Regions from separate parts of the Priestia sp. P5 genome, predicted to be linked through region 2. Evidence: riboswitches for the same ligand, from Rfam matches in the RefSeq annotation. Region 2 holds a riboswitch; each other region holds the start of a gene.
What was found. A riboswitch is a leader RNA that binds a small molecule or an ion and turns the genes downstream of it on or off. The one in region 2 is predicted to bind thiamine pyrophosphate.
Positions count from the first base shown of each region.

Region 1: linked by a shared signal. The riboswitch ahead of tenA (thiaminase II) and the one ahead of thiT (energy-coupled thiamine transporter ThiT) in region 2 are both predicted to bind thiamine pyrophosphate.
Region 3: linked by a shared signal. The riboswitch ahead of MMB69_RS24495 (thiamine phosphate synthase) and the one ahead of thiT (energy-coupled thiamine transporter ThiT) in region 2 are both predicted to bind thiamine pyrophosphate.

Region 1 is NZ_JAKWFJ010000001.1:2,617,840-2,625,885, forward strand. Features, by position in the region: gene MMB69_RS14020 (sodium-dependent transporter) at 1-1,301, opposite strand, end outside; gene MMB69_RS14025 (hypothetical protein) at 1,478-1,660, opposite strand; gene MMB69_RS14030 (TspO/MBR family protein) at 1,963-2,709, opposite strand; TPP riboswitch at 2,936-3,034, shown strand; gene tenA (thiaminase II) at 3,131-3,820, shown strand; gene MMB69_RS14040 (aldehyde dehydrogenase) at 3,849-5,249, opposite strand; gene MMB69_RS14045 (ArsR/SmtB family transcription factor) at 5,263-5,565, opposite strand; gene MMB69_RS14050 (SDR family NAD(P)-dependent oxidoreductase) at 5,578-6,357, opposite strand; gene MMB69_RS14055 (helix-turn-helix domain-containing protein) at 6,666-7,901, shown strand; gene MMB69_RS14060 (FAD-dependent oxidoreductase) at 7,975-8,046, opposite strand, start outside.
Region 2 is NZ_JAKWFJ010000001.1:2,191,950-2,199,995, forward strand. Features, by position in the region: gene MMB69_RS11855 (LysE family transporter) at 1-284, opposite strand, end outside; gene MMB69_RS11860 (YqcI/YcgG family protein) at 437-1,204, shown strand; gene MMB69_RS11865 (cupin domain-containing protein) at 1,179-1,487, shown strand; gene MMB69_RS11870 (cysteine hydrolase family protein) at 1,509-2,096, shown strand; gene MMB69_RS11875 (GNAT family N-acetyltransferase) at 2,188-2,679, shown strand; gene MMB69_RS11880 (hypothetical protein) at 2,783-3,157, shown strand; gene MMB69_RS11885 (amino acid permease) at 3,194-4,633, opposite strand; lysine riboswitch at 4,736-4,920, opposite strand; TPP riboswitch at 5,095-5,195, shown strand; gene thiT (energy-coupled thiamine transporter ThiT) at 5,228-5,833, shown strand; gene MMB69_RS11895 (ethanolamine ammonia-lyase reactivating factor EutA) at 5,992-7,410, shown strand; gene MMB69_RS11900 (ethanolamine ammonia-lyase subunit EutB) at 7,437-8,046, shown strand, end outside.
Region 3 is NZ_JAKWFJ010000005.1:59,141-67,186, forward strand. Features, by position in the region: gene thiD (bifunctional hydroxymethylpyrimidine kinase/phosphomethylpyrimidine kinase) at 1-708, opposite strand, end outside; gene MMB69_RS24475 (thiazole biosynthesis adenylyltransferase ThiF) at 731-1,750, opposite strand; gene MMB69_RS24480 (thiazole synthase) at 1,747-2,514, opposite strand; gene thiS (sulfur carrier protein ThiS) at 2,520-2,723, opposite strand; gene thiO (glycine oxidase ThiO) at 2,720-3,847, opposite strand; gene MMB69_RS24495 (thiamine phosphate synthase) at 3,831-4,454, opposite strand; TPP riboswitch at 4,576-4,677, opposite strand; gene MMB69_RS24500 (hypothetical protein) at 4,836-5,051, opposite strand; gene crcB (fluoride efflux transporter CrcB) at 5,099-5,488, opposite strand; gene MMB69_RS24510 (fluoride efflux transporter FluC) at 5,489-5,887, opposite strand; gene MMB69_RS24515 (amino acid ABC transporter substrate-binding protein) at 6,229-7,050, shown strand; gene MMB69_RS24520 (amino acid ABC transporter permease) at 7,034-7,738, shown strand; gene MMB69_RS24525 (amino acid ABC transporter ATP-binding protein) at 7,769-8,046, shown strand, end outside.

The DNA.
Region 1 (8,046 bases), 430 kb from region 2:
ATAATAATAATAGGCAATACGTATTTAACTAGAAAGAACCATGCGTTGAATAATTTAGCACCTTTTGTACTTCCTGAAATAAACTCTTCATACACGGCTTCTTTTTTCATTTTAAATGTCACAAAAATCGCAATGGCTAGACTTCCAAGAGGCAGCATTAAGTTGCTCACAAAAAAGTCAGCTACGTCAAATATACTTCTGCCAAAAAGTGAGACATGTTTTAGTACACCAAACGAAAGTGCTGATGGGATACCTACCACAAACACAAGAATCCCTGATAAAGAAGCGTAGCGAGTTCGTTTTGTCTGATCGTCTTTGGTTAAAGCAGCTACGATAATTTCCAGCAGTGAAAAAGCAGACGTAAGCGTAGCAAATAGAAATAAAATTAAAAACAGTGCTAAAAAGACGGTACCAAACGGCATTTTCTCAAATACTGTTGGCAAGACCACAAACAAAAGTCCAGGTCCTTCAGTTGGCTTTAATCCAAACGAAAAAACGGCTGGAAAAATAGCCAAGCCCGCCAGCAGCGAAACAAACAAGTTCAAAATAGCAATAGTGCCAGCTGAACGCGTCAAGCTTACTTTTTTCCCTAAATAAGAGCTATATGTCACCATGCAGGATAATCCCACGCAAAGCGAGAAAAACGACTGACCGAGCGCATAGAGAACAGATGACCCTGTAATGGCTGAAAAATCCGGTTTTAAAAAGAACTTTACTCCGTCCATTGCTCCGTCTAATGTTAAAGAACGCACCACGATAATGATAAAACAGATAAATAACAGCGGCATCATGTATTTATTAGCACGCTCTATTCCTTTTTGTACGCCTTTTGAAATAACAAACACTGTAATTAATAAAAACAGCGCCTGTGCACCTAATACCACATAAGGTTGGCTAATGACGGCATTGAACAACGGGCCGTACTCTTTTCCGCTTAGCATACCGGTTATGCTCATAATCGTATATAAAATCACCCAGCCGCCAACGACGCTGTAAAAGGAAAGCAAAACGACACAGCTGAGTACTCCGAGCCTGCCAATCCATACCCAAGCGGATTTTGGAGCAATTGCCTTATAAGCACTAATCGCTTCTTTTCCCGTATGTCTTCCAATGATAAATTCTGCCAACAGAAGCGGCAATCCAATAAAAATCGTAAATAAAATAAACAACGCAAAAAATGCTCCACCGCCACTGGTTCCCGTTACGTATGGAAACTTCCATATCGCTCCTAGACCAATTGCTGCCCCAGCAGATGCTAAAATAAAACCGAGGCGTGAAGACCACTGATTTCCTTTACTCATATAATGTTACTCTCTCCTCTTCTAAACTCAAAACTCACCTGATTAGTACTGTACCATAAATGCAGAAGAAAATCATTCCCGTTTTACTTTTTTCTATAAAACGATATCTATATAGAATAGAAAAAATGAAGAAGCAGCTGCTTCTTCATTTTAAGGTTGGTATTTCTATTCAAAATTTATTCTCTGTACGATGATTCATCTCCACGGTAGGCTTCTTGAGTTGAAATTTCTTCAATATGCATATGCCCTTCTCTCTCTAAACGAAGGACCGTACGCTCTGCATCTTCATAACTCTCGCACGTCACTTGTTTATATTCCATATCATCTTTATCTGTGTAAGCGACTAAATATGTTTCCATTTTAACTCCTCCTATATAACCTGTATGTAACGTATGTTGCCTTTTTCGTTTATTTCTAAACATATAGGCTCCAAACATAAAGCCTAGCATACTATAATAGCGGAACTTCAATTTAAAAAAGTTGAATTTTTCATTATACACCGATGCAACATGGAGGTTATACTTATGACATTTATTTTATCATTCGTACCAATTGTTGTTCCTTTTGGTATTTTAATTAGCTTAATTGCTTTTACAGCTGCTTTTTTACAATCAAAAGAGCATCATAAAAAGCTCTAGCTTACAAAAGCTAGAGCTTCTTTTTAAAAGCGTCTATAGCGTTTAATCAGTCCCACAATAATGGCAATTGCTAGTAAAACAACCGAAATGATGACAGTAATGACAATTGGCTGATTTCCACTTTGCTTCACTGCAATGGCAATATAAGCCCAAATAAAAACAAGCGGATAAACAGCGTCTCGGTTTTTTAATGTAAACATAATGCCTAGCACAGCTCCTACCAGCAGCATAATAACCGTCCATGCTAACTCGCTCAGGCCAAGCAAGTGCTGTATTCCATTTGCTTCAAATACAACAAACACATTGACAATAGTCGCAACAGAAATCCATCCAATATAAAGCGAAATCGGCAGACGCATAAACCATGTCGTCATCCGAGAATGCTGAATAATGGAATACACAATCATTAATGTGCCTAAAATAAAGAGCATAACTAAAAGGGATAACTTATAGTAATCGTTTTGGAAAATAAAGATCCACGCACTATTTAACAAACAGTTTAGAAAAAACCAAATGCCGATACGTGCATATATTTCCTTTTGATCTTCTCTTGCAAAAAATTGGCGTATAACCCAAATGGTTAATAACAAATAAATAACGCCCCAGATAGCAAAGGCATAGCCCGCTGGTGTAAACAAGGTAGGAACTTGCGCAGAAGCTTCCCCCGTTGTTTTGCCTCCTATTGGAATGGCATTTGCTAAATAATTCACAAGCAGTGTAATAGCCAAGCCTACTGCATTTAATATAGCATACAAACGAAATTTCGCCATTTTGTTCTCTCCTTTCTTCTATTTATATGGGAATGTTTCGGAGACGAAAACGGCTCTTCCCTTCATTAATACCTCTTCTTCCCTAAAAATATGCATTTTTAAACAAAAATGATTAAAAATAGCTTTAAGAAATTTCCTCTTTAAAAAATAAAAACGGTTAGCGCACATTTTCCTATAACTCTTTCTATTTTTCAGAATATATGGTAAGTTAAACATAGATTAATAGGAAGTCCACTAGGGGTGCCCACCGGCTGAGACAAGTTTTCTTGATCCCTTTGAACCTGATCTGGCTCATACCAGCGTAGGAAAGTGGCAATGTTCAGTTTTTTTACTGTCCTTTGCCACTCCGTTTATAAACGGAGTGTTTTTTATTTCCTTTATGTGCTTGTTTGTGACTTCCTCATATTAAAGGAGGATTTTGATGTCATTTTCATCTCAATTAAGACAAGAAGCAAACTATATTTACGAAGCCATTTTTAACCATCCTTTTATTAAAGGAATTGCTGAAGGAAACGTGCCAAAAGAAGCGCTGATTCACTACGTTTCTCAAGACTACGAATACTTAACAGCATTTGTTCGCATTTACGGCGCTGCTTTAACAAAATGCCGCACGCGTACTGAAATGGAAGCCTTTAATGCCGGCATTTCTACGGTATTACATAGTGAAGTACACCCTCACAATAATTTTTGTGAAGTAGCAGGCGTACGTTATGAAGATCTTCACACTGAGACGCTTTCACCGACGGCTAGCCACTACATTAACCATATGACAAGTGTTGCGCACACAGGTAGCTTAGCGGAAATCATTGCAGTGCTTCTTCCATGCCCATGGACGTACGTTGAAATTGGCCAGCGCATTACAGAACAAGTAAATCCATCTCCTTCTCACCCTTTTTATGAATGGATTCAGTTTTATAATAATGAAGAAATGAATGGCACAACACAATGGTTTTGTAACAAGCTTGATGAACTCGCCGAACAAGCGACTGAAGAAGAACGTAACCGTATGAAAGACCACTTCATCAAAAGCTGTGAACTGGAGTATTTATTTTGGGAAATGGCATATACCCAAGAAAAATGGCCGCTTTCTCAGCTTTCACTTTCAAAATAACGAAAAAGCCTCCTGTCAGGAGGCTTTTTTATTTCAGTAATTTTTTGATCATTTTCAAGCTTTGTTTTTCCGAAGGATAGCGGAATGACAAATCAAACTTGGTTGTTTGAGACAGCATGCTTTTAAAATGAGAAAATGTCCGGAAGCTGTCTTTTCCATGATATTGACCCGTGCCGCTCTCTCCTACTCCGCCAAACGGCAAATATGGCGTAGCGATATGCATAAGCGTATCGTTTATACAGCCTCCTCCAAATGAAAGGCGCTCCGTTATGACGTTTTGCACATCTTCACTTTCTGTAAATAAGTAAAGAGCTAACGGCTTAGCTTTTTCTTGAACTTTATGAATGACTTCGTCTAGTGTTTCATATTCAATCATAGGAAGAATAGGCCCAAAGATTTCTTCTTGCATAACATCTGATGTCCAGCTTACTTCACTTAACAACGTAGGTTCTATTGTTAGCGTGTTTTTATTGTACCCGCCTCCAACTATAGCATTTCCGTCTTTTAAAAACTCAACTAGCCGAGTAAAATGGCGCTCACTGACAATACGGCCGTAGCGGTCGCTTTCAAGCGGATTGTTACCGTAAAATTGAGAAATTGCTTTGCGAAGTTTTTCTACAAGCTGCGCTTTTACCTTTTTATGCACAAGCAAATAATCAGGAGCAACGCACGTTTGGCCTGCATTCATCCCTTTCCCAAACATAATTCGCTTCGCTGCAAGATCTAGGTTTGCGTCTTCATGTACAATGCACGGACTTTTTCCGCCTAGCTCAAGCGTGACGGGAATAAGCTGCTTCCCTGCTTCTTGCATAATAATTTTCCCTACATTTACACTTCCCGTAAAGAAAATATAATCAAGGGGCTGTTTTAAAAGCAGACTTGTCGTATCTACAGCCCCTTCAACCACCGTCACAAATGCTGGGTCAAAAGCTTCAGCCAGTAATTCTTGTATAACGCGAGATACGCTAGGCGTTAATTCAGAAGGTTTTATAATTGCCGTGTTTCCAGCCGCAATCGCTCCTACTAAAGGAGACAGTGCTAATTGAAACGGATAGTTCCACGGAGCAATAATTAACGCGACTCCATACGGTTCAGGAACAATTTTCCCTTTAGAGCCCACATGTGTTAAAGCGGTTTTTACTTTTTTAGGCTTCATCCATTTTGCTAGATGTTTAAGCGTAAATCGAATTTCCTCTAGTAAAATCCCAATTTCCGACGTGTAGGCCTCTACTTCAGATTTATTTAAATCTTGTTTTAAAGCATCCATAATTCTCTGCTCGTTTTGTTTGACTGCGTCTCTTAGCTTATTCAGCGCTTGAATACGGCTGTTGATACTCTTTGTCTTTTGCGCATAGAAATACTGCTTTTGTGTAGAGACAATATGTTCAATGACCGTTTCATCTGTGATATAAAATCGCTCGTGGTTCATCACTTTCATCTCCCTATAAACATTCGGCTTCAACTGTAGCAAGCAAGCTTTTTAATAGCTCAACTGCCTCACTTAAAGCTAGTGAATAATATCTCTGCGTCCCTTTTTGCTCAATTTGCACAAGCTTTTGATCGCGTAAAATTTTTAAATGATGAGAAATTGCCGGTCTTGATAGCGTAGACTCATTTGCAATTTCATTTACGGTTAAAGGCTCTTTTTCGGCGAGCAGCAAAATAATATCTTGTCTTGCTGAATCACTTAGCGCCTGAAAAATAGGAATGCTGGCACGAAATAACTCGACTGCTTTTTCACTCATATAGATTCCCCTTTATTTAATTTCTTGTGTTCTTCGGACAACGGATGTAAGCCACTTTCTTGGTACAAAGCGCGGGATGAACGTGGCGAGACGAAACTGCACTCCTGGTACGATAACCGTCTGCCCTTTCATAAATTTTTTATAGCCAACTTTAACAACTGTTTCTACATCCATTGCACCGCTTTGAAAAAGCTTGGAGTTGCTTAGCTGGGCGCGGTCGCTAAAACCAGTTTTAGTTGGACCCGGGCATAGAGCGCTTACCGTTACATTGGTACCTTTTAATTCATTTTCAAGGGCCTCTGTGAAAGACAATACGTACGCTTTTGTTGCATAATACACCGTCATAAGCGGACCCGGCATAAATGCAGCAACGGACGCAATGTTTAAAATTTTACCGTGATTTCGTCTAACCATATCCGGTAAAAATAATTTTGTTAAATGAGTTAATGATCGGATATTTAAGTCAATCATGTTTAACTCGTCGTCTAAAGCTGTTTCAATAAATTTGCCGTATAGTCCAAAACCAGCATTATTCACTAAATAGTCAACGTGCATTTTTTTATTTTTAAGTTCTTCATATAGTGACTGTATCTCTTCTTCTCTTGATAAATCCTTAATAAACGTTATCACGTCAATATTATAAGTAGATTTTAAATTCTCTCCAATCGCTGTTAGTTTATCAGCGCTTCTGGCAACTAAAATTACAGGATGCCCATCCTTTGCGAATTGATAAGCTAACTCTTCACCTATTCCTCCGGACGCACCGGTGATGAGCGCATAATGCTGTGACATAGTGTTCACTCCTTATGTTTATATGTTCAAGAACTTAAACATTTAAACTTATCTTATAGGATTCATTTTTTCCCGTCAACTGTTTTCTATACTCTTCTTTTCTTTTATGTTTTCCTTTTTTGCCATTTGCGTATTTCTGTACATTTTTTTACAAAATATGCGTTTTCTTTACATAGAAGGCTAATGTCGTCTAGTTTTGACAACCTTTGTCACCTAGCAGGAAAACAAGTGAAGATATGGTGAATACAACATACAACAAATAATCCATTACATAGTTGGATGAAAATAGATAAGGGAGGAAATGAAAAATGATGGAGACATATACAATTAAAAAAGTAAGTGATCAATTAGAGGTAGAGAAGAAAACGCTAAAACAATGGGAAAAATTATTGGGCAGCTATTTAACAATTGAACGAGTAGATGGGGCCCGTGTCTATACAGAGGAACAAATTGAATTATTTAATGATATTAAACAGCTGTTTGATGAACAATGTACGTTAGATGAAGTCAAAGAATATGTTCAGCTGCTGATAAAGGAACAAGAAGAGCAGGAACATTTAGTGATGGAATCAGAGGCAGCGGTTTCAAAAGAAGAAGAACCGCCACAGTTGAAAACAACAGCTAAAAAAGAAAACGTCATTGATTTTCAAGAACATTCCAATAAACAAATGAAGCAAGAAAAGAAAAAGGCTGCCGAAAAGCAGGAAAGCATTTCAGAAAACAAGCAAGAGAAGACCTCTCCTATACCTGAAGCACGATTAGCTACTGAAGAAGAAAAGCAGGCTATTTCTGCTTCTATTGAAGAGCCAAAACCAAACGACCTTGTTGTGAATGAAAAAGAACTGCTTCAAGGGGAATTAGTAGAAGCTGTTCGCCGCTATGAAGATGTGTTTGAGGTACTTGATACATTTAAAGCTGATTTGTTAAAAGAAATGCGAGAAGGTATGCGAAATGAAGTTCGCGAAGAAATTGTCGGAGAAGTAAAAAGAGAGCTTGAAAAAAGTGCTACCCAAACTGTAGAAATGGTGGAGTCGGTCGGGGCATACATTTCTGAGTCTTCAGAACGCAGCGCAAGAGATGTAGAAAATATGTCTAAAAAAATTATCCGTTCTAACGAAAAATCGTTTGATGAAGTCACTTCTTTGATTGAAGATTATTCAACAATCGCTGAAGAGAAAACCGAGGATATGCGCCTGTTCATGAAAGATGTCATGGAGAATGCGGATGAATCCTCTAAAGAAATGCAGTATTTATTAGACCGATTCTCAAGCAACTCCACCGTTGCGATGAATCAAGTAAAATTTATGGTTGAAAAATTAAATAATTCTTCAACTAATACGACAGAAGAGCTTCGTGATTTAATTGATTCAATGAATGAGGAACGAGTCTATTATTTAAAAGAAATGGAGAAAGAACGTAAGCTTCATCGTCAAAGCGTAGCTGAACGCGAAGAGATGTTTAGTGATTTTGTCCAAACCTTTAGACAAACCGCGGCTGCTGATATGAAGCGAAAACGGAAGTGGTGGAAGCTGTTTCTCTCCTGAAAACACCGGCCCTATGGTAATGGGGCCGGTGTTTTTAATGGTATGAACAATAGTAGTTTGTATGTAAGAAATGTTAAGGTAACGTATGGCGGTGAGACGTTATACTTTGAAACACATGATAGCCGCTTACCGATACGCCTATAGT
Region 2 (8,046 bases):
ACAGCTTGCTTCATACTTTGAAAGCCAACAAATGTGAGCATGACAAAACCCGTTGCATACAGGACAACCGTAACAGCCTGCATTTGAACAAAAGGCGTTAACCCTATTAAAATGAGAAGCATAAATAAGATATCGGCCGTCATGCCCCCTAAACCAACTAGCCAAGAAGCCCAAAATCCTTTTGTCAGACCTCTTTTAATCATCTCTATATTGATTGGACCTACCGGTGCTGCGAGACTAACACCTAGAATTATTTGTTTTATAGCAATCAAAAACCACTCCAAAAACACAGCCTCCTTTCTAACTTGTCCAACAGTAGCTTATATATATATAGATTAGAGTTTTATAATTTAGAAGCGGGATTTAGTTAAAAATACTCATAAACTTTCTTTTTTTTAATACACATGTAACGTTGAGTTCCATAAGGAGGGTTTTAATGGCATCAAAAATGCTTTTTCGAGCTAATGAGATTTTAGAGTCAACGCATGTCCCGTTCTGGGGAAAAGATGCTTTTCAATATTTCCAAAGCGATATATTATCAGAAGAAAATCCATTTCCTTGTATATTAGGGGTAGAAGGCTTTAAAAAAGATTTACTGCGTTTTTCATTTGTGACTACTCCTTATAACTACCAAGATATTAGGAATGCAGCGTCGGCACTTAGAGAATACATAGATACGTTTAAGACCATAGGTCGCTATACATCCTTTGTGTTATTCTTTAAGCCTGAACATAAAGAACGTTCAATGGAAGAGTATGAAACGATGTTTTGGGATACGCTGACGTTTCTTCATCAAATTGATCAAAAGAAATGGCCGCAAGACATTCCAAGAGACCCAAAAGATGCATTATGGGAATTTTGCTTTCACGGAGAACCTATTTTTGTCGTCTGTAATACGCCTGCTCATTCTTTACGTAAAAGCCGTAAGAGCAGAGGATTTATGATTACATTTCAGCCGCGGTGGGTGTTTGAAGGTATGACAGGGGATTCAAAAATAGGGAAGCATGTACAAAAAGTCGTCCGCGATCGCTTAAAAACATATGATGACGTAGCAGCTCACCCTGAGTTAGGCTGGTATGGACAGCAGGAAAACAGAGAGTGGAAGCAATATTTTTTACACGATAATAATAACCATACTACCGGACAATGTCCGTTTAAATTAAAAAGGAGTGAGCAGCATGGACGTAAAAAAAGCCTCTATTAAAAAAGGAGTTGGCGGAAAGTTTGAAGAAGTAATTAAAGAGCTGCTTCCGGCGTATACTGGATACGTTGAAGTGCAGCATGACATTGCTTTTCAAACGCACCCGACTCATACGCATCCAACTGATGAAATTCTTCATATCCTTGAAGGATCTATTTACTTTACAGTTGAACGTGATACGGTTCTATGTCAGGCAGGAGATCGAATACATTTACCGAAACAAACGGTTCATTCGTCAAAAGCTGGTCCTGATGGGTGCACATACGTTATTTCCATTTTAAAATAAAGACGAAAGAAGATGATGCTTATGCTACGTTCCCGGCCAGTGCTGCTGCTTATCGATGTGCAAGAAGGATTTTATTCACCACAGTGGGGGGAAAGAAATAATCTAGAGGCAGAAAAACATATGCTGACGCTACTGCAAGCATGGAGGCGCCAAAATTATCCTGTCATTCACGTACAGCATGCTTCGGAAAATCCAGATTCTCCTTTACACCCAAGTTCGAAGGGGTTTCAATTCAAGGAAGGATTTGGTCCACAAGAAGATGAATACTTAATTCGCAAACACGTGAACAGCTGCTTCATTGGAACAGAGCTAGACAGTTATTTAAAAGCAAATGGCTATGATACGCTTATCTTAATAGGACTAACTACTAATCACTGCGTCTCTACGACTGCCCGCATGGCTGGAAATCTAGGGTACAGGACGTACGTTGTAAACGATGCAACAGCTTGCTTTGATTGTATGTCCTACGATGGAAAGACAAGGCTTCCTGCAGAAGATGTACATACATTCGCACTGTCTTCTTTGCATGAGGAATTTGCAACGGTCGTTTCTACAAAAGAGACACTTCAAGTTCTTCAAACCTTTCAATATGCTCAAAATCATAACTGATGTGCATGTGCACATCGGTTTTTTTATGTAGATTATGTTTATTAAAAGAAGTAAAATAAAGATAATTCTATACTATAAGGAGTTTGTACATATGATCATTCGTTATGCTAAAGAAGAAGATTTACCTATGCTTGTTGAAATTTATAATCAGTCCGTTCAAAAAAGTGCTGCTACTTTTGACTTAACGCCTGTAACGGTAGAACAAAGAAGGGGCTGGTTTAATAATCATATTAGCAATGAACTTTTTCCGCTTATTGTTGCGGAAAAAGATGGGGTAGTAGCGGGCTATGCTTCGCTTTCTTCTTATCGAGATAAAGAAGCGTACATTCAAACGGTAGAGCTATCGATTTATATTGATAAAAATCAGCAGGGGTATGGCATTGGAAAACAGCTTATGAAGCGAATTTTGGAATTGGCTAAAGAACTCAACCATCACGTTGTCATTTCAGGGATTACAAAAGGGAATGATATCAGTATCAAAATGCATGAGCAATTTAATTTTACATTTTGCGGAGAATTTAAAGAAGTAGGCTGGAAATTCGATCAGTGGCAAGATGTGCTTTTTTATCAGCTTATTTTATAAGATGTATGACACCTTTACACATTGTAACGTTTTAGTTTCATGTGTAAAGGTTATTAAAATAATAAGTCATTTTATTATTTTAATACGAAAGGTGTTAGCTATCATGAATACACATTTTCAATATCAGCATATAAGAGCTATTCCAAAAAGATGGTCCAAAAAAGAACTGCATATCCAGCTGAATAGAATCAAACACAATTCTGAACTATCTACTATAACAGCAGATCCGCTTTTTCATCTGTTACAATGTACTCGTTCGGGCCTTCAAACTAAGCAAGAAATCATAGACTACATCCAAAGCATTCCTACTCATCAACTTCCATCTTTTGTAACCCATTTAAGCAGGTTAATTCAGCATATTTATTATATAGAAGCTGCTGATTACTGCAATCGTAATCGTCCCCTCAAAGGTTATATGCTTGTTATGAAAAAACAGCCCGCCTATATATCTCTACATTTTGCTGATCAGATCACATAAAAAAAGCTCTCTATTCAAAAGAATAGAGAGCTTTTTTTATTCGTATTTTTTCACTGTTACTTGACATTCTTTTAACGGAATAAGTTTTGACTTTTTCGTCCATTTGTATCCTAACCAAACAATTAAGAATAAAGGAAGTCCGATATAAGAAACAAGTACACCGTACCAGTCAATCGAATCACCCATAAACGCCGAATAGTTTTGACCTAAAATAACAACAGCACATAAAATAAAGGCAAAGATAGGACCAAACGGGAAAAGTTTTGCATGATATGGAAGTTCACTCAAAGCATGACCTTGGGCAACAAAAGCTCTTCTAAAACGATAGTGGCTGATTGCAATTCCTAACCAAGCAATAAAACCAGACATACCAGAAGCGTTAAGTAACCATGTGTATACCGCACCGTCTCCAAAAAATGAAGCACCAAATGCAAGTGTACCGACAAGTGCCGTTGCGATTAAGGCATTAACTGGAACGCCTCGTTTATTCACTTTTGCTAAGAACCTTGGTGCTTTTCCATCTTTCGCTAAGTTCCACAGCATACGCGTAGAAGCATACATACCTGAGTTACCAGCAGATAAAACGGCTGTTAAAATAACGGCATTGATAGCCGATGCCGCAAACGCCAGACCTGCTCGTTCGAATATTAGAGTAAACGGACTTACCCGCACATCATCGCTTGCTAATGAATCCGCTGTGTATGGAATAAGCATTCCAATAACAAAAATAGCTAAAATATAAAATAACAAGATGCGCCAGAAGACTTGTTTAACTGCGCGAGGAACCGTTTTTTCCGGATCTTCACTTTCTCCAGCCGCGACCCCAAGCAACTCTGTTCCTTGGAATGAAAAACCAGCAGCCATAAAAATACCTAAGACAGTAAAGAATCCACCGTGAATCGGTCCATCACCAAGCGTGAAGTTTTTAAAACCTGGCGCTTCATTGTTAAAGATACCAAAAATCATCATAATACCAATAACTAAAAAGATGATAACCGTTACTACTTTAATTAATGAAAACCAAAATTCAGATTCGCCAAATCCTTTTACAGAAAGGTAGTTAAGCCCAAACATAATTAATAAAAACAGGGCACTCCATAAAATAGAAGAAGAGTTCGGGAACCAAAATTTCATAATAAGGGCTCCAGCAGATAATTCAGCTGCAATTGTAATAGCCCAGTTGTACCAATAGTTCCAGCCGAGAGCGAAACCAAAGGATGGATCTACAAATCGAGACGCATACGTACTAAACGAACCAGCTTCAGGCATATAAGCTGCGAGCTCCGCCAGGCTGGTCATCAAAAAGTAAACCATGACACCAATAATAGCGTAAGCTAAAAGCGCTCCCCCAGGTCCTGCTGTGTGAATTGCTCCACCACTTGCTAGGAATAAGCCGGTTCCGATGGCTCCTCCTAATGAAATCATCGTTAAGTGGCGAGATTTCAACCCACGTTTTAATTCTTGCTGCTCTTGCATAGATAAATACTCCTTTCGAATGTACGGAAAGAGACGGGATAACATAAAAAAAGCCCGCAGTATATGTGCGCGCTTTTAAATCTGAAAACCGCGTCAACCTTCCGTGAAGATAGCTCTTCACATCACTCGCATGATGTGACAGTTCTGTTCCTGTTCGGAGACAGCCCCAGCTTAAATCAACCGAGAAGTGATCTAAACTTCGGCAATTTTTCCTTTCAAGCAACATCCTCAATGTTCTCTGCATTTCCGTTACTTTACTATTAAAAACTGCGACCTCTACCTCATCGATTAGGATGAGGGTTTTTTATATTCATTTGACATAAAAGAAGTATAACAAATACTAAAACGATTGTCATTATAAAAAATAGATTCAGAAAATAGAAACATCTTTGAAATCTCTCGAATCTATTTTGTTACATATGGTATAATGAGTGTTGTCATAATACTACATAAATATCCGAACGTACCACAGGGGGAGCCGACGTGCTGAGAGTGAACAAATTGTTCAGACCCTTAGAACCTGTTAGTTAACGCTAGCGTAGGAATGTGGGAATAGTAGCATATATTTGCTTACTCCTGTGTAAACCGTTTGATATGAATGATTCAAAAACAGGAGTGAGAAACGTGAATAAAGCATTACCTTTACAGGCTAAAATTGAAATAGCTATTTTTGCAGCATTGGCTTTTTTAATTGATCTTTTACCTTCTATAAAAATTGCAATAGGCGTAAGCATTTCGTTCTCTATGGTTCCTATTTTTATTATGTGCTTTCGATGGGGAGTCAAAGGAGGAGCTTTATCCGGATTTTTATGGGGAATATTGCAATTAGCTTTAGGAAATGCATATATTTTAACCCCATTGCAAGCTTTTATAGAGTATATTATCGCTGTTACCTTTATTGGATTTGGCGGGATTTTCTCTAGTTCTATTAAAGGATACTTAGCTAATAATCAAAGATCAAAAGCTTTCTTTTTTATTATCTTATCTTTAATTATAGGAAGTTTTGCTCGTTATTTTTGCCATTTCATTGCAGGCTTAATATTTTGGGGATTTGCTGCCCCAAAAGGAATGCCTATTCTATGGTATTCTTTCTCGATAAACGGGATTTCGATGATTGGGTCGTTGCTATCATGTCTAATTATCCTTTCACTATTAATCCCATCGGCATCAAGAATGATTGTAACTAAATCACACTCATAATAAAAAAGGCTAAATCTACCAAGGTTTAGTCTTTTTTTTGTCATTTGTCACCTTTGTTTACACGAAAATGTGTCAGGTTTGATAACATAGTTAGTGAAATATTCAAAAAACTGTTTTATGATAATCACCATATTCAAACGAGATAAGGGATTGATAGCATGCTACAGAAATGGATCACGAGCATAGGTTTAGATATTGGAACAAGCACAACAAAGCTGGTTGTAAGCAAGCTGTTAATAGCAAATCAACAAAATCAGTTTACGCTGCCAGGCTGTCAAATTATTGATCGTCGCGTAACGTATGCAAGTTCTATCTATACCACCCCTATGCTAAACGATGTTGAAATCGATGTTCAAAGATTAACGGTACTACTAGAACAAGAGTATAAGAATGCAGGAATCTCCTTAGATCAAGTGGAGGCAGGTGCTGTGATCATTACAGGAGAAACGGCTAGAAAGCAAAATGCAGAAAGTATCGTTCACTATCTAGCCGAACATGCTGGGGATTTTGTTGTTGCAACAGCCGGCGCTGACTTGGAAGGAATATTAGCAGCAAAAGGATCGGGAGCAATCGAACGTTCTGCTGAAACAAATGCAGTAATTGCCAATATTGATGTAGGAGGAGGCACTGCTAACATCGCTTTATGTCAAAATGGAAAAGTGATAGAAACGTTCACACTGCATGTAGGTGGGAGATTAATTCGGCTGAATTCAGACGGTGCTGTAACCTACATTTCACCTTATTTAACTGAATTTTTAAAAAATAATTCTTTAACACTACGAGAAGGTGAAAAAGCAACATTTGAAAAGCTTTCGTCTATCTGTCAATTACTAGCTGAAGAAACCGTGAAATATGTAAAAGTGCTGAATCAAAATTCCACGCTGCTTGTTTCTCCTCATACAAGATCTTCTATACACCCCGAAACGATCATGGTTTCAGGAGGAGTAGGAGCAATGATGGAGAAGCAAAAGCCAAAAACCGTGAAAGAAGTGGCCATACATGGAGACATTGGTCCGCTTCTAGCATATCATTTTCAATCCATCCAAATATCTCAAGCCGCTGAGACAACGCGCGCTACTGTAATTGGTGCTGGTATGCAAAATACAGAAGTTAGCGGATCAACCGTATACATTGGGTCGAAGCGGCTGCCGCTAAAAAATATTCCGATTATAGAGATACCCGTTCAGCAAGAAGAGACGTGGAATCCGCAGCTGTTTCAAGAAAGAGCTCGGGCGTCATGTATGCAGGCTTCAACTATTTTCAGTGCAGAAGATCCCCCCGCTGCTATTGCTTTATCTCATTTTCCTTACTGCAGCTATAAGATGCTTCAAGAATTAGCAAAAGTAATAAGCGCTGAATTTATTGCTTGTTTTAAGGGAGCTAAGTGCCTCGTTGTTCTATGCGAACAAGATATTGCAAAAGCCTTAGGACAAGCATTAGCTAAACAGAGCAAAGAGTTAGAAATTATTTGTTTAGATCAAATTGATTTTACACACGGAGATTACATTGATCTAGGGTTACCAGTAGCTGGAGAGGCGATCTCCGTTTCCGTTAAAACGCTCGCTTTTTCATCATAATCTATTAAATATCTAAGGAGGAAAAGATGTTTAAAACTACACGATTGTTAGGAGAAACATTTTCATTTTATAGCTTAAAAGAAATTATGGCCAAAGCAAACGAAGAGCGTTCTGGAGATCAGCTAGCGGGAGTTAGCGCTGAATCAATGAAAGAACGAATGGCAGCAAAGCAAGTTCTAGCGGATATCACACTTGCTGATATTCGAAATTACCCGCTGCTCAGCGCAGATGAAGACAACGTCTCGGCATTAATCGAAAGTCAGATTGATTCATCGGTTTACGACATTATTAAAAATTGGACAGTAGGAGGTTTAAGAGAATACATTTTATCCGATCAGCATAGCGGAGAAGACCTTCTTGCACTTAGCAAAGGGTTAAGCAGCGAAATGATTGCGGCAGCTACTAAAATCATGTCCAATTTAGATTTAATTCAAGGAGCTGCCAAGATAGAAGTGCAAACTAGTTGTCAAACGACTATCGGCCAAAAAGGAGTATTGGCTTCTCGAGCCCAGCCTAATCATCCTTCAGATAACTTAAAGGGAATGAGAGCATCTCTATATGAAGCGTTAAGCTATGGAATTGGAGATGCGGTTATCGGAATTAACCCTGTTATTGACACAACGGATAATATCTACG
Region 3 (8,046 bases), on a different contig from region 2:
CGAGGCGGTTTGAACTGCTTCAACCACGCTTTTGCCTTTCGCTAGTTCAGCCGTGACGCAAGCAGCAAACGTGCATCCCGTTCCGTGTGTATGCTTTGTATTCATCTTTTCATGCGTGATTTCAACGTACGTATGACCATCATACACTATATCAATCATATCTTGATGAGATTGATCATGTCCGCCTTTAATTACCACGTGCTTTACACCCAGCTCATGCATCTGTTTTGCCGCTTCTTTTCTGTCTTCAATCGTGTGAATTTCTTTACCCGTGATGACTTCCGCCTCCGGTATGTTCGGCGTAATGACTTCACAAAGAGGCAACAATTCTTTTAGAGCCTGTACAGCTTCTCTTTGAAGAAGAGATTGACCACCTTTTGCAATCATAACGGGATCAACTACAACATTTTGCAGTCCGTACTGTTTGATTTTACGAGCCACTGCGTAAATAATATCAGCACTGAACAACATACCTGTCTTCACTGCATTGGGAAATAAGTCAGTGGCAATTGAATCTAACTGCATTTCAACTGCTTCTACTTCTAAAGGATAAACTCCTTGAACGCCAACTGTATTTTGTGCAGTCACAGCTGTAATAACAGACATGCCAAAAACGTCACGCTCTTGAAATGTTTTTAAATCTGCTTGAATTCCTGCTCCTCCACCGCTGTCTGATCCAGCAATGGTTAATGCTTTTGGTACTGTCATGCTTGAAACCTCCATCTCTTTCTTACCCAATATACCGATGATAAAGTGACTTTGCTTCTACTATATCGTTTGTTCCATGGACAAAGACTCGTCCATCTTGAAACATCACTAAACGGTAATCATCTACATAAAAAGAAAGCAGATACGGATTTTGTTCAATTTTATATCCTTTTTCTTTTAATCGTTCACCTAAAGACTGCAGCGGCTGCTTAGCTGATTTGCCCGGACGGATTTGTACCGTGTTTCTTCCGCATAGCACAGCTGTTTTCGTTTGATTTTCATATTGTAAAAAGGGATACGTTTGTTCACTGCCGCATGAGCGGCAAGCAGATTTGCGAAACACGTTCACATTGATGCTCGTATACTCATTTTTCCATACGTCAAACGAAACAAGTTCCCTTCTGAGCGCATTCCAGTCTCCGACTAATATTTTTAACACTTCTGTTACTTGATGAGCGACTACCATTTGTACAGCAGGACTAATAATCCCCACTGTATCACATGTTAACCCTCCAAGCGGTACAGACTCAAGCAAACAGGATAAACACGGTGTTTCACTTGGTATGATAGTATAACTAATTCCATAACTTCCTACACATGCTCCGTAAATCCAAGGAATATCATATTTTTGTGATAAATCATTCATTACAAGGCGTGTGTCAAAATTATCGGTCGCATCAATCATAACATCTACCCCCTCAACAAGCTGTTCTAAAACTTGAGGGGTACCGTCTGCTACGTGCGCTTCTACTTTTACATCATGATTAATATCGTGAAGCCTTTTTTTAGCAGCAATTGCTTTTGGAATTCTTTTATCAGCATCTTTTTCACTATATAATTGCTGACGCTGAAGGTTGCTCCACTCTACATAGTCCCGGTCAATGAGCGTTATTTTCTTTACCCCCGCTCGCGCAAGGGCCTCGGCGTTCCCTGTTCCAAGAGCACCTGCTCCTACAATCAGAACATGCTTTTCTTGAATTAGCTGCTGTCCGCCTTTTCCAATAGGTTGAAACAGTTCTTGGCGGGAATAACGATTAATCAACCGATACTCATCCCTTCTGTTGGACTGCTTGCCGTGGCATATTGTTTCTTTTCAATACGTCCTGCTTCAAATGCTGCTCTTCCTGCCTCAATCGCTAGCTTCATAGCACGAGCCATTTTCACAGGATCTTTTGCTCCTGAAACAGCTGTATTTAATAACACACCATCTGCTCCTAGCTCCATAGCTTGAGCTGCGTCTGAAGCCGTTCCAATACCTGCATCTACAATTACTGGAACAGTTGATTGTTCAATGATAAAACGCATGTTCAACGGATTGATAATACCTTGACCTGAACCGATAGGCGAAGCTCCTGGCATAATGGCATGTACGCCTAACTCCTCTAAACGACGCGCAAGTAAAACATCATCTGATGTGTAAGGTAAAACGGTAAAGCCCTCTTTTAACAGTTCTTCACTAGCTTTTAATGTTTCAACTGGATCAGGAAGAAGCGTCTTATCACATCCAATTACTTCTACTTTCACCATGTCACAAAGTCCAGAAGCCTTTGCTAATTTAGCAATACGTACGGCCTCTTCTGCATTTTTTGCTCCAGCAGTGTTAGGCAAAAGAGTGAAACGCTTCACATCAAGCGCTTCTAGTAAATTAGGCTGATTTTGATCAAAAATATCCATTCGTCTAACAGCAAATGTTAAAATTTCTGTTTCCGACTCTTCTACCGCTTGACGCTGAGTCGTAAAGTCCGGAAATTTTCCTGTTCCTAATAATAAACGTGAATTAAATGTATATTGTCCAATTTTTAACATACTCTTCATCCTCCTCCTACAAATGAAACGACTTCTAACGCATCTCCATCTTTTAAACTTGCATCACTATGTTCTTCTTTTTGTAAAATATTCTTGTTTAGCTCAACAATTACCACTCGTTCGTGCAGGTTCTGAGCCTGCAACAAGTGCTGAACCGTTTCAATTTCATCTCCAACAGTAACGGTCTTACCATTAATGATTAGATTCAATGAACTCCCTCCATTACTCTAGTTAGCTGAAATGATGTAAAAAATGAATGATTCGGCTTTTTCCCTAACAAAGCATCAGCCATAATTTTTCCAGTTGCAGCACTTAATAAAATACCGTTTCGGTAGTGGCCAAACGCCATGTGTAGATTCCCTATTTCAGGATGCTCTCCTAAATAAGGCCAGCCATCATTTGTTTGTGGACGAAGACCTGCCCATGCTTTTTCAAATGTGGCTTCTTTAATAGCCGGCAGAAGCGCAGAAGCTTTATTCAGCAAAAATTGAATACCTTGTGCAGAAACCGTCTTGGTAAAGTCATGCTTTAGCTTAGTTGCCCCTATTACGATTCTTCCACCAGTCTTTGGCACTAAGTAAAAACCTTCATCTAAAAAAATCGTTTTAGAAAGCAGCGGCTTATGACTTTGCAGAGCAATACACTCCCCTTTTACAGGAAACACCTGACCTAAATGTTCAGAAGAAATAAAGCGTTTAGCCCATGAGCCTGCTGCAATAACTACTTTTTCTCCATAAAAAGAGCCTTTGGACGTCTGTATACCTTTTACTGTTTCATTTTCCATAATAAGAGAATGAACGTCACAGTATTCAAATACATCTGCTCCGTGATACAAGGCTCCATGAGCAAGAGCTTGCGTTAACTTAGCTGGAGCTAGCTGGCCGTCCCCCGGTATTGTAATGGCTCCGTATATGTCTGGAGAGAGCCCGGGTTCTAACAAACGCGCTTCTTTTACATCGATCCATCTTACATGTTCATCCCACCGGTGGTGCTGAGCGGCTTTTTTCTTTAATACGTGTGCATCTTCTTCTGTTACAGCGACTTTTAATAAGCCTTTTTGAATGAGCTCTACGTCGATGGCCGTTTTTTCTTTTAGTTCCTTCACCAGCTCAGGAAACATGCTTCGGCTCTTAATAGCAAGGTCTAAAAGAGGACCTTCTTCATCAATTTCAGCTTGGGCACCTAAAATACCAGCGGCTGCACTTGAAGCTTCACAACCAATTTGATTGCGCTCAAGAATGGCCACTGATGCTCCTTGTTTTGACAAATGATAAGCGATAGAAGAGCTGATTATGCCTCCTCCGACTAACAGTACATCATAATGCTGCTTCATTTTCTCCACCTCCAGATGTCCATATATGAGAATATTGTTTAATCGCTTCAAGGGGATTTTGCGCAAGCATGGCACCAGACATCACAGCTATACCGTGTGCTCCTGTTTGCAGTACCTCTTTGGCATTTCCAGGTGTAATCCCACCAATCGCAATAACTGGTATCTCCACAGCGTCTACTACTTCTTTTAGCGCTGCTATCCCTCGACTTTTTAATCCTTTTTTTGAATGAGTTGAATAAATATGTCCGTATAGAATATAATGAGCGCCATCTTTTTCAGCTTCTAGAGCTTCTTCCACAGAGTGAACTGATTTTCCGACAATAAGAGAAGGAAATGCGTCTCTAACACACGAAACATCTAAACTATGATAGGCAAGCTGTACGCCTTTTGCTTTTAAAGCATGCGCTACATCAACTCGGTCATTTACAATAATTTTAGAGAGACAAAATGGCAGGCTTTCTAGCAAACATTGAATCTGCTTTGCCGTTTTCTTTTTTTCTCTAATATGAATGGCACCCGCAAAAGGCTCAATAGCCGTTAAAATGTCTCGAACCTCTTCAATTGGCTGCTTATCTGTTGTAATGACATGAAATTTAGGAATATCCATATGATCGAAACCTTTCCGTTCAGAATAAAGAGAAATTTCAATCACTTCATCTTGTGTAGAGGGCTTTATTACATACAAAAAACCACTCTACAACGTAGAGTGGTTAGCATGTATCGTTATGTAAACATGATCGCCACTTCCCTACGCTGGTACAAACCAGATCAGGTTCAAAGGGTCCGAAATACATTCGTCTCAGCTTCAAAAAGCTCCCCTAGTGATTGCTATTTATTGATTTTGTTTTTGCACTTAAAATTATAACACAACTAGATGTAAATACAATATCTCTTTATGCTCTTACGGCTCTCTTCCTTTTATAGATATATCTTTTAAGCTTCTTTACTAAGAGACCCAGCGCACCACATCATTCTGCTTTTTATATGGTTAGTAATCGGTATAGTCGTCAAATTCTTCTTTGTCTTTTTCCTTTTTCCGATCCCATATAAACAGCAGGAGTAACATAATAAAAGTTAGAATATAAAAACCGTAAAAAATAAATGCCGCCACAACATTTATAAATAAAAATAAAAAACCGATGATCTGACCTGCAACAGCTACAATCAACAAAATGTATTTCCAAACTTCTGCTTTTCTATCCATTCTCTACTTCTCCGTCTTTTTGTTTTTCCCTACTAGAAACGTTCTCTTTACTTAAATAAAAACGTTCCTGCCAGTAAACCGACTGTAAATAAACCAACTGTTCCAAATGCTGAAATCCCCACGTACGCCAACATTTTCCGATAAGATTTTTCTCGAATTAACTGTACGGTTTCCACACTAAACGTTGAAAAAGTGGTAAAGGCACCAAAAAAACCAATGCCAATCATTAAAAATATTGAATCATCATAAGCATGACTAGGAACCTTTCCATAATAACTACCGAAAAAAAGACCAAGGCCAAACGCACCGAGCAAGTTTACAAATAGCATTGATACTGGAAAAGGAGGGTTTGAAACTGTTTTTGTAACTTTTAAACCCAAAAGATAACGGCATATTCCTCCAGCTGCTCCGCCAAGTGCCAAGCTCACTATGCTCATCTACTTCACCTCATGTACTTTCACTAAATTTTTCCCTGCCTCTTCACCGCATAGATAGCCTGCTAAGGCAAGAAGGATTCCACCTACTAAAGAGACAATGACATAAATGGCTCCCCAAAATAAATGGTGCTGTGTGAGGGAAATGACGTCTCCTGCAAACGTTGAATACGTTGTAAAACCGCCGCACACGCCAACTCCTAGCCCAAGCTTTATCCATTCTTTTGGCTTTTTCCACACAAAAAATCCTGTTAATAGGCCTAGTATGAAGCTTCCTAATAGGTTTTCGATTACCGTTCCTATTGGATAGCCCGTATATAATAAGGAAAGATTCAGCAAATAACGTGCATATGTACCAGCGATAGCACCAAAAGCAATTGAGATTAAGTTTATAGCTTTCATCATATCGCTCCGTTTCATAAATTCTTCTTTAAGTGTACCATAAGGAATTTATTTCTACCTTAACATTTAACTATATGTTTATTGCACCAAAAGTCATGAAAAAATGAAAGAGAAAATCGTCGCATGAAACTTCCTTTTTCCTCCTCGAATCTCCCTTAAAAATCCACTTAATCCAAATTTTAAAATCTTTCTGTATCCTTATGACAAACCGTGTATAGAAGGTATATTTCCCTTATTTTAAGTCACATTAATCGTATAAGTTTTTTTTGTTGACTTTTGCTGTGTTCTTGTTTAGTATCACAGAGTATCATTTCCTATCAGAATACTAGGGGGTTTAGAAAATGAAGAAATTTGCTGCACTTTTGTCGCTACTATTAGCTTTCACAGTTGTGCTTGCCGCATGCGGTTCTAGCTCAAAAAATGAAGCAAACAATGGGGACAATAAATCTTCACAAGAAGATTTATATAATAAAGTGAAAAAAGATGGCGTATTAACAATTGGAACTGAAGGTACATACCCTCCGTTCACTTTTCATGATGACAAACAAAAGCTAACTGGGTTTGATGTAGAATTGGCTCAAGAAGTAGCTAAACGTCTTGGCGTAAAAGCTGAGTTCAAAGAAACACAGTGGGATGGCATGTTTGCTGGATTAGATGCTAAACGATTTGACATGATTGCTAATGAAGTTGGTATTCGTGAAGATCGTCAAAAGAAATACGATTTCTCTGATCCATACATCCAGTCAGGCGCTGTATTAATTGTTCGTAAAGACGAAAAAGATATCAAATCATTTAAAGATTTAAAAGGAAAAAAATCAGCGCAGTCATTAACAAGTAACTATAAAGACATGGCTCAATCTTATGGTGCAAACATTACGAGTGCTGAAGGTTTTGCTCAAGCAGTAGAACTAATGAGCGCAAACCGTGTTGATGCTACAATCAACGATAAATTATCGTTCCTTGACTATAAGAAAAAGCACCCTAACGCACCTATCAAAATCGCGGATGAAAAATCCGATGGTGCTGCAAGCGGCTTTATGTTTAGAAAAGACAGCGGTAAGTTAGTGGATGAAGTAAACAAAGCATTGAAAGATATGAAAAAAGACGGAACATACGCAAAAATTTCTAAGAAATGGTTTGGCGAAGATGTTTCTCCTAAATAATATTTTTCCTGATGGAGAGCGATTGAATCAATTGATTTCAATCGCTCAATCATCTCTCTTACCAATGCTAAAGGGAGCTATTCAATATTCTATTCCACTAACATTAATCACGTTTGTACTCGGTATCATTTTAGCTGTCTTAACAGCCTTGGCTCGTTTATCATCTATAAAAGTTTTAAATATAATTGCGCGCATCTATGTATCGATTATTCGAGGTACACCGCTGCTTGTGCAATTATTTATTATTTTCTACGGCTTACCCAATTTAGATATAACAATTGACCCATTTATCTCTGCTATTATTGGATTTTCATTAAGTGTAGGTGCGTATGCATCTGAAATTATTCGAGCAGCGATTCAATCTATTCCTAAAGGACAGTGGGAAGCTGGCTACTCACTTGGTATGACCTATTCCCAAGCGTTAAGACGGATTATTTTACCGCAAGCAGCACGTGTATCGATTCCGCCATTATCTAACTCTTTTATTAGCCTTATTAAAGATACGTCACTTGCATCGCTTATTCTTGTTTCTGAGATGTTCCGTAAAGCTCAAGAAATTGCTTCGACTAACTATGAATTTTTACTTCTTTATAGTGAAGCAGCGCTCTTGTACTGGATTATGTGTACAATCTTATCCATTATCCAAGGACGCATTGAAATAAGACTAGATCGTTACGTATCTAAATAACCGTTTCGAGTAGCTAAAGGAGTTTTTCATATGATTAATATCAAAAATTTGCATAAATCATTCGGTGATTTGCAAGTATTAAAAGGGATTGATTTGGAAGTTGAACAGGGCAAGGTAATTGTATTAATCGGTCCTTCTGGATCGGGTAAAACTACTTTTTTACGTTGCTTAAATCTTTTAGAAATCCCAACAGACGGCACGATTGAACTTGATAAAAAAAGCATGAATTTTACCAAGCCTGTTCGCAAAAAAGACATTACCTCATTTCGAAGTCTAACAGGTATGGTCTTTCAAAACTATAACTTGTT